3 regions of the Janthinobacterium sp. EB271-G4-3-2 genome follow, and region 2 is predicted to be linked to each of the others. Evidence: predicted binding sites of a transcription regulator. Region 2 holds the regulator's gene; each other region holds the start of a gene.
What was found. The regulator FliA, encoded in region 2, starts transcription of late flagellar genes. The targets are predictions, from matches to a motif close to CTAAAGTTTNNNNNNNNNNNGCCGNTA.
Positions count from the first base shown of each region.

Region 1: a site for FliA is predicted at 1,861-1,887, ahead of IGS55_RS06775 (DUF5610 domain-containing protein). Genes of this name have one in related genera too.
Region 3: a site for FliA is predicted at 2,033-2,059, ahead of IGS55_RS06415 (flagellar protein FliT). Genes of this name have one in related genera too.

Region 1 is NZ_JACYMG010000002.1:363,764-367,961, forward strand. Features, by position in the region: gene IGS55_RS06770 (GGDEF domain-containing protein) at 193-1,158, shown strand; gene IGS55_RS06775 (DUF5610 domain-containing protein) at 1,160-1,789, opposite strand; gene sbcB (exodeoxyribonuclease I) at 1,943-3,391, shown strand; gene pyrF (orotidine-5'-phosphate decarboxylase) at 3,524-4,198, opposite strand, start outside.
Region 2 is NZ_JACYMG010000003.1:360,728-364,925, forward strand. Features, by position in the region: gene IGS55_RS09470 (S-layer protein) at 1-382, opposite strand, end outside; gene motD (flagellar motor protein MotD) at 492-1,262, opposite strand; gene IGS55_RS09480 (flagellar motor protein) at 1,268-2,014, opposite strand; gene IGS55_RS09485 (RNA polymerase sigma factor FliA) at 1,996-2,727, opposite strand; gene IGS55_RS09490 (MinD/ParA family ATP-binding protein) at 2,773-3,636, opposite strand; gene flhF (flagellar biosynthesis protein FlhF) at 3,629-4,198, opposite strand, start outside.
Region 3 is NZ_JACYMG010000002.1:291,768-295,965, forward strand. Features, by position in the region: gene IGS55_RS06405 (M13 family metallopeptidase) at 1-941, opposite strand, end outside; gene IGS55_RS06410 (HDOD domain-containing protein) at 1,097-1,924, shown strand; gene IGS55_RS06415 (flagellar protein FliT) at 2,148-2,399, shown strand; gene IGS55_RS06420 (type IV pilus assembly protein FimV) at 2,815-3,918, opposite strand; gene fumC (class II fumarate hydratase) at 4,091-4,198, shown strand, end outside.

The sequences.
Region 1 (4,198 bases), on a different contig from region 2:
CTTCCTGCGCGACAATATCAATAATAAAAAAGCAAGCATTCCGGCGTATTAACACGCTAATGAAATAATTGTCGTATTTCTCACAGTAAGTGACATCAAGCAAGCCTTTGCCGTTACAGCCAAGGCCGCTTTACGCTATCATGAAGCTACCGGCCCCCTGCTCGCGCGCGCCGGCTTTTTGAAAGTGTGATTGTGGAACAGATCGGCAACTTCGGCGCTTCAGGCTGCAACATCGGCGATTTACAGTTATTTCGCGATGGGGCGGATAGCCAGACGGCCGCCATGCTGGCGCCCTGCCCCGTCATGCGCCTCGAAGCGGGCGAAGCCATTGCCGACACACAAGGCACCTGCCTGTACATCGTCCTGCGCGGTTCGCTGGCCGTGGCCGCCGACATCCACACGGGCATGGATGACGGCACCGTCAGCAAGGTCTTGCCCGGCGAAAGCGTGGGCGAACAATCGGTGCTCGATGAAGCGAGCAATCTGGCCGCCATTTCCGCCCTGGAAGAAACCGACTTGCTGGTGATCGACGCGGCCGTCGTCTGGGAATTGATCGAGCAATCGAACGGCCTGGCGCGCAACCTGCTGCGGCTGCTGTCCTTCCGCATCCGCGCCGCCAATGCCCTGCTGCGCCGCCGCCAGAAACTGGGCGAATTCTACCGCCAGCTGTCGATGGTCGACAGCCTGACGGGCTTGTACAACCGCGCCTGGCTGACGGATTTACTGCCGAACATGATCGTCACGGCCCACGCCAGTGGCTCGCCGCTGTCGCTGGTGATGATAGATCTCGACCATTTCAAGCGTTTCAACGACACGCACGGCCACCAGGCGGGCGACCAGGCGCTGCGCATCGCCGCGCAAGTGCTGGGCGCGGCCCTGCGGCCGACGGATTTTGCCGTACGCTATGGTGGCGAGGAAATGATGGTGATCTTGCCCGATACCAACGAACACGTGGCTCTGCGGGTGGCCGAACGCCTGTGCGAACGGATGCAGCAAGCCGTCATCTTCGCCGACATGCGCAGCGCGCTGCCGCACATCACGGGCTCCTTCGGCGTGTCCAGCCTGGCGGCCGAACAGGACGACCATGCGCTGATCGCCTCAGCGGACGCGGCCCTTTACAGGGCCAAGGCCAACGGGCGCAACCGGGTCATGCTGTAGCTCAGGCAGCCTTGCCGTCGGCAGGCTTGGTCGCATCCGGCTTGGCGGCCTCATCCTTCTTGCCGCTGTGCGCGGCGATGAAATCCGCGTAGCCCTTCTGCACCAGTTCATACGTCTTGTCGATATTGCCGGCGATATCGCCACCCAGCACTTTCAAGCCTTCCAGGATATCGCGTGCTTCCTTGAAGCCTTTTTCCATGCCGCCGCTGATGGTATCCATGAACTTGCTCAGGGCCGTATCGTCGTCCATGTCCGGATTCTGTTTCTTGAAGGCGTCAAAAAAACCCGTCGACAGCGAGACGATGCGGCTCGCCGTCGCTTCGGCGCTATTGTCCTGCGAGGCCGCGTTCTGGATCGCATCCTCGCCGTACTGGCCCTTCAGCGCTTCATTGATATTCGTGATGGCCGTCTTGTACAGCAGCGCCAGCGGCTCGTTCTCGGAACCGATGGACACGTTCAGCGAAGCCTGCATGATGGACGCGTTCAGTTGCAGCTTCGTGCGGTCGTTCACGCTCATTTCAGCGTTGACGCCATCCTTTTGTTGGACTTTATCGTCCTTGCCGGCAACGCCCGTACTGACGGAAGTCACGGAAGGGGTGGAATTGCCGCCTGCGGCGATGGGAATTGACACGATAGACCTCCTTGAACGGGCAATGTATGCCACCATGCGGGAAACGCGATGATGACCATCCTCTCGTGTAGTATCGGCAGGTTTTCAGAAAACTGTAGCAGCGGCGCGTTTACGGCCCGGATAACCAATCAAGCAACCAAGTAATGACCATCAATGACTAACCAGACCTTTCTTTGGCACGACTACGAAACCTTTGGCGCCCAGCCGCGCCGCGACCGCCCGGCCCAGTTCGCCGCCATCCGCACGGATGCCGAGCTCAACGAGATCGGCGAGCCGATCATGCTGTATTGCCAGCCTGCCAATGATTTCCTGCCCGACCCGCAATCGTGCCTGATCACGGGCATCACGCCACAGCAGTGTCTGCAGCTGGGCGTGCCCGAACACCAGTTCGCCGCCACCATCGAAGCGGCCTTTTCGGAGCCGGGCACCATCGGCGTGGGCTACAACACCATCCGTTTCGACGATGAAGTCACGCGTTTCCTGTTCTGGCGCAACCTGATCGACCCGTACGCGCGCGAATGGAAAAACCATTGCGGCCGCTGGGACATCCTCGACGTGATGCGCATGACGCATGCGCTGCGCCCGGAAGGCATCGAATGGCCGAAACGCGACGATGGCCAGACCAGTTTCAAGCTGGAACACTTGAGCAAGGCCAACGGCCTGGCCCACGAAGCGGCGCACGATGCGTTGTCCGACGTGCGCGCCACCATCGCCCTGGCGCGCCTGATCAAGCAGAAACAGCCGAAACTGTTCGAATTCTGCCTGGCGCTGCACAAGAAGGACCGGGTCGCCAGCGAAATGGGCATGCACCTGGCCGCCGGCGAGCGCCAGCCTTTCCTGCACGTGTCGGGCATGTTCCCTGCCGAGCGGGGCTGCGTGGGCGTCGTCTGGCCACTGGCCACGCACCCGAGCAACAAGAACGAGATCCTCGTCTGGGATTGCGCCTACGACCCGCGCGAACTGTTCCAGCTGGACGCCGACACCATCCGCACGCGGCTGTTCACGCGCAAGGAAGCCATGCCCGAAGGCATGACGCGCCTGCCCGTGAAAAGCGTGCACCTGAATAAGTCGCCCATGCTGGTCGGCAACCTGAAAACCCTGTCGCCGGCCATGGCCGCGCAATGGGGCATCGACGTGGACGCGGCGAAGGTCAACGCGCAATTCGCCGCCACAGCGCCGAACATGGACGCGATCTGGGCCGAAGTGTTCCAGCGCCCTGGCGCGAATGCGGCGCTGGACGTGGATGAGGATTTGTATAACGGTTTTGTCAGCAACGACGACCGCCGCCTGCTCGAATCCTTGCGCCGCGAAACGCCGGCCAAGCTGGCCACGGCCCGCCCCTCGTTTGCCGACGAGCGCCTGCAGGAGCTGCTGTTCCGCTACCGCGCGCGCAATTTCCCGCAAACCCTGAGCGAAGCGGAAAGCCTGCGCTGGGAACAGCACCGCGCCGCCCGCCTGTTCGACGGCGACGGCGGCGCCCGCACGATCGAGATGCTGTTTACGGAGATCGACGTGCTGTCGGAATCGGTCGATGAGCGGGGAGAGGAAATTCTGGGAGAGTTGTACGATTACGCGGAGATGGTGGCGCCCATGCGCGACTGAAAGAGGGCGCGAGTCGGGTAGGTCGGATTAGCGGGCCGAAGGCCCGCGCAATCCGACAACATTGTTGACGTTACCGGTGTTGTCGGGTTACGGCCGCTGGCCTAACCCGACCTACATTTTTATGGATGATGTTTATACCGAACGATGCGCATTGATCGCATCGCGCGTTTCAATGGCCACGCGGCGCGCTGCGTCGGCCCAGTCTTCGCCGTCCTGCGGCTTGGCGTAGATGATGGCGCGCGACGAGCTGATCATCATGCCCATGCCCTTGGCCGTCTGGCCCGCGCCGACGGTGGCGGCGATGTCGCCGCCCTGGGCGCCGATGCCGGGCACCAGCAGCGGCATGTCGCCGACGATGGCGCGCACCTGCGCCAGTTCTTCAGGGAAGGTGGCGCCGACGACGAGCGCGCACTGGCCGTTCTTGTTCCATTTTTCGGCCACCAGACGCGCCACGCGCTGGTACAGCGGTTCGCCGTCCGTATTCAGGAATTGCAGGTCCGAGCCGCCCGGGTTCGAGGTGCGGCACAGGATGATCACGCCGCGGTCTTTCCACGCCAGGTAGGGATCGAGCGAATCCTCACCCATGTAGGGGTTCACGGTGACGGCGTCGGCGCCGTAGCGCTCGAACGCTTCGCGCGCGTATTGCGTGGCTGTCGCGCCGATGTCGCCCCGTTTCGCGTCGAGGATCAGCGGGATGTGCGGGTAATTCTCACGCACGTAGCGGCAGATGTCTTCCAGCTGCTTTTCCGCGCCCAGCGCGGCAAAATACGCGATCTGCGGCTTGAAGGCGCAGGCCAGGTCGGCCGT
Region 2 (4,198 bases):
AAAAGATCAGTTTGTCGGCGTAGGTGCCACCCGCCTGCAGCGCCTGCACGCGTGGCACCTCGTAACGCTCGGCGCCGATGGACATGGGAATGGGCGTCGCCAGCGGCGCGCCCAGTGCATCGCGCGTGGAGACGCGCAAATGGTTGGACAGCGCCATCCAGTCGAGGCCATACGTGGTAAAGGCCTTGGCCAGCACCTTGTCCAAGGTCTGGCTGACGTCGGCGTCGGCCGATTGCGTGGTATGGGTGTGCAGGTCGCCGGCGATCCAGCGGCCGGCGGGAAGCGGTGGCGCGCTGCCGCCCGGGTTGCTGTCGCCGCCGCACGCGGCGACACTCAACACGATGGCGATGGCCGAAGCAGGCAACGTTCTGGAATAAGACATGGGATGGACCTGGAAGCTGAAAAGAAGGGCGACAGCCTAGCATTCCAGTATGACCAGCGAATGACATGCCCGATGCCCTGCCGGGCTGGCGCCGGCGCGACAGCCCGTCCTAGCTGGCCGGCGGCGCCGTCGGCACTTCCGTCACCGTTTCCGGGATGCCCGAGAGGATCGTCACGGCGACCCGGCGGTTGCGCGCGCGCCCTTCCGCCGTTTCGTTGGGTGCCACGGGGATGTTGTCAGCGTGGCCGACGGCCGTCAGGCGCGACGCCTTGACGCCGCTGGCGATGAACAGGCGCACCACGGCGCTGGCGCGCGCGGCCGACAATTCCCAGTTCGAGGCAAAGGTCGAATTGCTGATCGGCTGCACGTCCGTATGCCCTTCCACCTGCACGTCGTGCGTATCGTCCTTGAGCAGCACGGCGACGGCGCGCAGGGCCTGGTCCGACTCCACCGTCAGGCGCGCCGCGCCCGGGTCGAACAGCACGCTGGCATTGATTTCCACGCTCACGCCGCGGCTCGTCTGCGTGACCCGCACCTTGCCTTCCTTGACCAGCGGCGCCAGGGTCGACGTCAAGTCCTGCGCCAGGCGCGTCATGTGTTCGCGCTCGCGGCGGATGGCTTCCGTGCGGCGTTTCAGGGCGGGGTTCGGCAAAGGAATGGCTTGCGGCGCTTCCATGATGATGGGCGGCGCGCCCTTTTCCAGGCTGAAGGCCTGGCCGATGGCGTTCTGGAAGACGCGGTATTTACCCTCGTTGACCTGCGAAATGGCGTACATCACGACAAAGAAGGCGAACAGCAGGGTGATGAAGTCGGCGTACGAGATCAGCCAGCGGTCCTGGTTGTCCGGTTCCTCGTCATACTTCCTGCGCGCGCGCCGCATCATGGTCAGTGCTCGTGCAGCAGGCTGGACACGCGCTCTTCGATGATGCGCGTATGGTCGCCCGTGGCGATGTCGTACAGCACGGCGGCCGTGATTTCGTACTGCAGCACGCGGCGCGAGACGATGGCCTTGAGTTTATTCGCCACCGGCAGGAACAGCAGGTTGGCCAGGCCCACGCCGTAGATGGTGGAGACGAAGGCCACGGCGATGCCGCTGCCTAATTTACTTGGATCGGTGAGGTTTTCCATCACGTGTATCAGGCCCAGCACGGCGCCCAGGATGCCGATGGTGGGCGAATAGCCGGCCGCCGACTCCCATACCTTGACGGCCTGGCGCTCGGCCATTTCGTAGGCGGAGATTTCCACGTCGAGCAGCTGGCGCAGCTTGTCGGGCGCGATGCCGTCGACAATCATCCGCAAGCCCTTGGCGTTGAAGCGGTCGGCCGTGTTTTCCATCAGGCGCTCGAGTGCCAGCGGGCCGTCGCGGCGCGCCGTCAAACTCCATTGCCCGATATCGCGCGCCAGCGCGGCGCGCGTATCGGCTGGCGGCAGGAAGACCCAGCGCAGCATTTCCAGACCGCGCACGAAAGTGCGCAGCCGCGTTTGCAGCAGCACGGCGCCGAAGGTGCCGATGACCACGATGGCAAAGGCGGCCGGCTGCAGCAGGGAGGCCATCTTGCCGCCTTCCAGTGCCTGGCCGACCAACAGGCCCGCCAGCGCCAGCGCCAGCCCGATTACGCTGGACCAGTCCACGCCTGCTCCCTCAAGGTTGCGCGCAGGCGCGCGACGGCCTGGGTATGCAGCTGCGAGACGCGCGATTCGGATACGCCCATCACCGCGCCGATCTCCTTCAGGTTCAGCTCTTCTTCGTAATACAGGCCCATGAGTATTTTCTCGCGTGGTGGCAGCGCGTCGATGGCATCGATCACGGATTGCCGGAAATCGGTATCGAGCAGGGAACGCAAGGGGTCGCTGTCCTCGTCCACGCAATGGCGGTCGAGGAAGCTGTCATTGCCGTCCGGGTCATGAAAGTCTTCGTAGTACACGAGCTGGTGGCCGCCGCCGTCGCCCAGCATTTCCTGGTAGTCGGCCAGCGACATCTTGAGCAGTTTCGCCACTTCCGACTCCGTCGGCGGATGGCCGAGGCGCTGCTGCAAGGTGCTCATCGCCTCTTCGATCTTGCGCATGTTCTGGCGCATGCTGCGCGGCAGCCAGTCGCTGGTGCGCAATTCGTCGAGCATGGCGCCGCGGATGCGCAGCACGGCATACGTCTCGAACTGCGCGCCATGCGTTTCTTCATAGCGGCTAATGGCATCGAGCAGGCCGATCATGCCGGCCTGGATCAGGTCATCGACCTCGACCGAAGGCGGCAATTTCGCCTTCATATGGTGCGCCAGACGCTTTACCAGCGGAATGTGCTCCGTCAGCAAATAGTCCTTGTTCGATTTCCCTTTGACCGTGTACATAGGCTGCTTATTGTTTTCTCATCTTATCTGGTGCTACCGTTGGCTTCAGGCGCTGAACTGGTGCGGGCTCCCCGTCTGGTACAAGGTGCCGCCGAGCACCGGCGCCGCCGAACGGGCCAGCCGCTCGGCCAGTCCGCGAAACGCCACCGAGGCGCCGGCCAGCGGAAACGCATCGACCACGCTGCGGCCCAGGCGCGCCGCGCGGTGCAGATACTCATCGGCAGGCACCGAGCCCATCGACGTCAGCTTCACGGCCAGGTAACGGCTCGCCGCCTGTGCCATATTATCGTATACCACTTTTGCCTCGGATTCGGAAGCGCCGGTGACGAGAATGCCGAAGGGACGGCGTCCCAGTTCCTGGCTCAGGCGCTTGATCAGGCAGTACGCCGCCTTGATCGAGGTGGCGCTGGTCGACACTTGCACGACGATATCGGACGACGCCATCAAGGGCACGGGGAAGCAGGCGCCCTCGTCTGCCACGACGCCGTCGACCAGCACGATGCCGCTCCGGCGCGCCAGCACCTCGAACGTCTTGCCCAGGCGGCGCAGCTCGTCCTCGCCCGCATAGTCCATGCTGTCCATCAAGTGGTTGCGCGCACCCAGGCTGGCCACGCCGAAGCCTTGCGGCACCTGGTGGATGACCTGGTTCAAGCCGCACTGCTGGCGCGCCACGTCGCGCAGGCTGGCGCCGTGCGCCAGTCCCAGGCGCGCAGCGACGCCATCGCCGCCGCCGCTGGCGTCGAGCAGCAGCACGTCATTGCCGCCGTAAACAAGCGAAGCGCCCAGGTTGACCAGCATGGCGCCCTTGTCGTCCTGCGGCGTGGCCGACAGGAACGTCATGACGCGCGGCTGCGGGCCGGCCAGCATGCGGCGCAGGCCTTCGGCCTGGTCGAAATCGAAATTAGCCAAGGCGCACCCCGCGCGCTTCATTGTTGCGGGCGGCCGCCTGCGCCATCAGCAGCGGCAGTTCGGCATCGGAAAACTGCGTGGCCGCCGCATCGCGCTTGAGCTTGAAGGCGCGATCGATCAGGTAGCCGCGGTCGGCCAGGTATAGGTCTTCCGGCACGCGCTGGCCGTTCGACACATAGAACAGGTTCAGCTTCTGGCGGATCACCACGTCGAGCACGTTGCCGATCGAGGCCGCTTCATCGAGCTTGGTCATGATGCAGCCGGCCAGGCCGCTGCCCTGATAGGCGCGCACCACTTCGTTGAGGGTTTCCTGGGTTGCCGTGGAATTGAGGCACAGCAGGCGTTTCACGTCGGCGCCGGCGCCCGACAGCATGGCCACCTGCTCCGTCACCATCTGGTCGCGCTGGCTCACGCCCACCGTATCGATCAGCACCGTGTGCTTGTTCTTCAATTCTTTCAGCGCGATGCGCAAGTCCGCTTCATCCTTCACGGAATGCACCATCACGCCGAGGATCTTGCCGTAGATGCGCAGCTGTTCGTGCGCGCCGATACGGTAGGCGTC
Region 3 (4,198 bases), on a different contig from region 2:
GCCACCAATGCCGCGCTGCCCGTCATGGCCGTCGGATGCCAGACGATGAAATCCGTCTGCTGGCCCAGGCCAGCCGCCTGGAAGAACACTTTCCAGTCCAGCCCAGGCGCCTTGCTGGCGAAGTCGGCGGCGCGCCACGCATTATTGCCCTTGGCGACATCGGCCGAATCCTCGCGGCTGGCGTGGCTGGCGGCAATTTGCTGCTCCAGCGCAAACACGCGCGCGGCGCGGGCCGACGCATCGCTGTAGCCAGCCTGCTTGAGCATGGTGGCGATATGCGCCTGATAGCCCGTGCGCAAGCCCTGCATGCGGGCGCTGTCGCTCTGGTAAAAGGCGCGGTCGGGCAAGCCCAGTCCACCCTGCAGCAGATAGGCGACATTGCGCGTGGTGTCGTTCAAATCCTGCGCCACCCACAGGCCGAACAGGTTTTCCGTATAAAAATTGGTGGCGTTGAGCGGGTCGACATCGGCGCGCAGGCTCTCGCCCAGCGCGCGGGCCAGCCCTGCCCGGTCGCGTATGCCATCGATCTTCCTGAGCAGCGGCTTGAGCGGCGCCCAGCCTTTCGCTTCGATAGCCGATTCATCCATCCAGGAACGGTAAAAATCGCTGACCTGGCGCGCGGAGGCATCGGCCTGCGGCGCCGCCGCCAGGCCTTCGACGAGGGCGATGATGCGCTCGTTGGTGGCGTTGGCGAGGATGGCGAACGAACCCCAGCTGCTGCGGTCGGCAGGAATTTCCGTGGCGCGCAGCCAGTCGCCATTCACGTAATCGTAGAAATCGTCGCCGGGCAAGGCCTTCGCGGCAGCGGGGACGGTGGCGCTGGCCGCCGCTTGCTGGCCATGCGCCTGGACAGGCAAGCCGGTCAGCGAGACGCCGGCCAGGGCGAGGGTGATGGCAGCCTGGACTGGGGTCCGGGACCAGGAAAAACGCAAACCGTGCATGGCGATCCTTTCGATGTAATAGCCAAAATCATAACCTGAAAATCCTGCCTTTTTGGGACGAAAAACCGTCCCCTAACTTTTTTGCATGCGGACAAAAAATCGGCATATAGTGGCACGACCGCACGCCGTACCGCGCGAACGCCAAGGAGATTGCCATGCAACTGGAAGCTCTGTTCCAGCATCCCCACGCCCTGCCTGCCGCCCCGAAAATCGTCGATGAATTGGTGCGCAGTTTCGACAACCCCGCGATTGCCACCGAAGACATCGCGCGCCAGCTAGGAGCGGACCCGGCCTTGAGCGCCAAGCTGCTGCGGCTGGCCAACTCGGCCTATTACCATGTCTCGCGCAGCATCGGCACGGTGGAAGACGCCGTGCTGATGCTCGGTTTTGTGACCGTGCGCACCCTCGTCATCAGTTCGGGCCTGGTCAGCGGTTTCAAGGCCGTGCCGGGACTGCATTTGCCGCAGTTCTGGCGCTACAGCCTGCACAGCGCCGTATCCGCCCGCTGGATCGCGAGGCAGACGGGCGACAACCAGGACCTGGCTTTCACCATCGGCATGATGCATGCGATCGGACAACTGGTGATCCATGCCGCCATGCCCGAGCAAGCCATGCAGCTCGACAAGATCGCCCCGCCGCTCGACGCGCGCCGGCTCGACGCGGAACGGGTATCGCTGGGCTACGATTATGCGCAGGTGGGCGCCGAACTGGCGCGCCGCTGGAAGTTTCCGCCCGCCTTTGCCGAGGCCATCGCCGCCTTTCCCGATCCGCTGGCCAAGGCGCCCCTGAACCGCCTGGCCGCCATCATCCACCTGGCCGCCTGGCGCGCGCGCATCGATGAAAACCAGCTGAGCAATGAAGAAATCATCGCTTGCTATCCCAACGAGGTGGCCGAAGCGCTCGGTTTGCCGCCGTCCGTACTGGTCGACAGGATGCCGCCGCCCGCCGAACTGAGCGCAGGACTGGAAGAACTCGTCAAATAAATCCACCGCTGCCGGCATCGCCACCCCGGCATCCATGGGGGTTTGCGGACGATTCCGGCGGCCAGCCAGAAAACATCCAAATTATTTTCACTTTTTTTCAAAAACACCCTCAAGTTCCCGTTGGACCCGCCGTTAATCTGGACAAGCGGTAATCCATTCACTAGTTACGGGTGTGCTCATGACCTCCAACGACGTTCTCTCGATGTACGAAAATATTGCAGGAATGACCAATAAAATGGTCGTGGCCGCACGTTCGAGCGACTGGGATGGCCTGGATACCCTGGAAAACCAGTGCGCCAGCACCGCCAGCGCGACCATGACGGGCAAGGTGCCTGCCCTGGCCGGTGCCTCGCGTCTGCGCAAGATCGACTTGCTCAAGCAAATCCTGGCCAACGACCGCGAAATCCGCGCCATCACGGAACCATGGATGACGCAGCTGCCGAACGCCATGCAGGGTTCGCGCGCACGCATGTAAAACTTGCCGCACCAGAAACGACAAAAGCACCCGCGGGTGCTTTTTTTACGTCTGCCGCCTTCGCAGCGAGCGCGCCATCTGCGGCGCCCGGGAAGCAAGGAAGAGAATTTGGAAGGCGAGCCCCAGGTATCTCCTGGCGTCGCCTCGCTGCCGGTTGCATCCGGCGTTCGCGAGCACATCGTCGGCATCGCGAACCGCTTCCAGACCCAGGCGTTTATGCAACGCTACACCTGTTTGCCGCGCCACGCTATCGTTGGTGACTGCGCCAGGCTGGGGCTGTTTTGTCGTAGAGCAAGTCCACTGAATTCATCATAGCACCATCTTTGAAAAACAGGCAACGTGATTGACCGGCGTTTCCATGTATTTTTTCAATATCTTTTTTTATATCAAATTTCGGCGCCGTCTTGCCATGTCTTTAACGCGAGAACGGCTCCGGTTCCGGCTCGGCCGCCCCATCTTCCACGGCTTCCGTCAGCACGGGCACATCCTTCTTTTTGCGGCTAAACGGCTTGCGCAGCAAGACCCAGTATTTCGATGGCGCGCGCGGCCCCGCCGCCTGCCTGCGCTTGCGCACGACATACACGATGACGGCAGTCAACAACAGAAAGACCAAGGTGCCGATACCGAGCCACAACAGGCCGTTGCCGCCCGCCTTTTTGTCCTTGTCAGCGGCTGGCGCCGCATGCAGAGGCTTGGGTTTGGCATGGGGCACTTCCGCCACGGCCGGTGCAGCGGCAGCCGGCAGGGCCAGCGCCTTTTGCAAGGCGCCGATCTTGCCCTCCAATTCGCCGAGCTTTGCATTCAGAGCCGTGTTTTTCTCATCCAGCGCCACGCACGCTTGCGCCTGCTCCATATTGGCTTGCGGCGCGCAAGCGGCCACGGGCGCCGCGGCGCGGCGCGGCGGACGCAATACAGGAGCAGCCGGTGCGGGCGCGGCGCGCGGCGGCACGAACACGCGCGCCGGACGCACGAGGCCCTCGGCGCGCGCGCGGGCCGCCAGCGCGGCGGCGTCGGGCGACGGCGCGACGGGTACAGGACGTGGCAACGGCAACGGCGCTGGCACGGGCGTCTGAACGGCAGGCCGGACTGGCGCACTGACGGGGGCAGCAGCGGGCGGCGCCGGCGTCAGCCACAAGGTGCCCAGGCGCACGACGGCGCCGCTGCCATTGCCCAGCAATAAATACAGATGCACGTGGCCCGCCTGGATCGCTTGCCGGGTGCTCACGCGCACATAGTGGCGCCCACCGCGTTCCAGCGGGCTGATCGTCAATGCCTGCAGGGCCGGGTCCATGCCGATGCCGCCACCGCGGTACACATCGGGCGAAGCCAGGCGCACGGCCACGCCGTTGATCTCCTCGGGCGCCAGGGCCGTCAGTTCGATCTCGGCCAGCAGGGGCTGGCCCACATGCGACAGCACGGCCATCTCGCCCAGTTCGGCCGCGCCCACCACAGGCGGCAAGGCCAGGCTGGCGGCGGCGCACGCGATCAAAGACCAACGGGGAAGGATGCTGCTCTGCATGGACTGATCGCTTTGATAACAGGATAGATAATCGGGACTCGCCTGTCTTTAACGGCAGGAAATCGCAAAAATATAGATGGCCCAGGGTAAAAATGATGCAATACAGCATCATCCTGTGTCTTTTTGACGCCTGGAGTACACTCGATCCACCTCTATCGATGAAAGGGATGTCATGAGTAGCAGAATCGAACGCGACAGTTTCGGCCCGATCGACGTACCCGCCGACCGGCTGTGGGGAGCGCAAACGCAGCGCTCGCTCGAGCACTTCCATATCTCCACG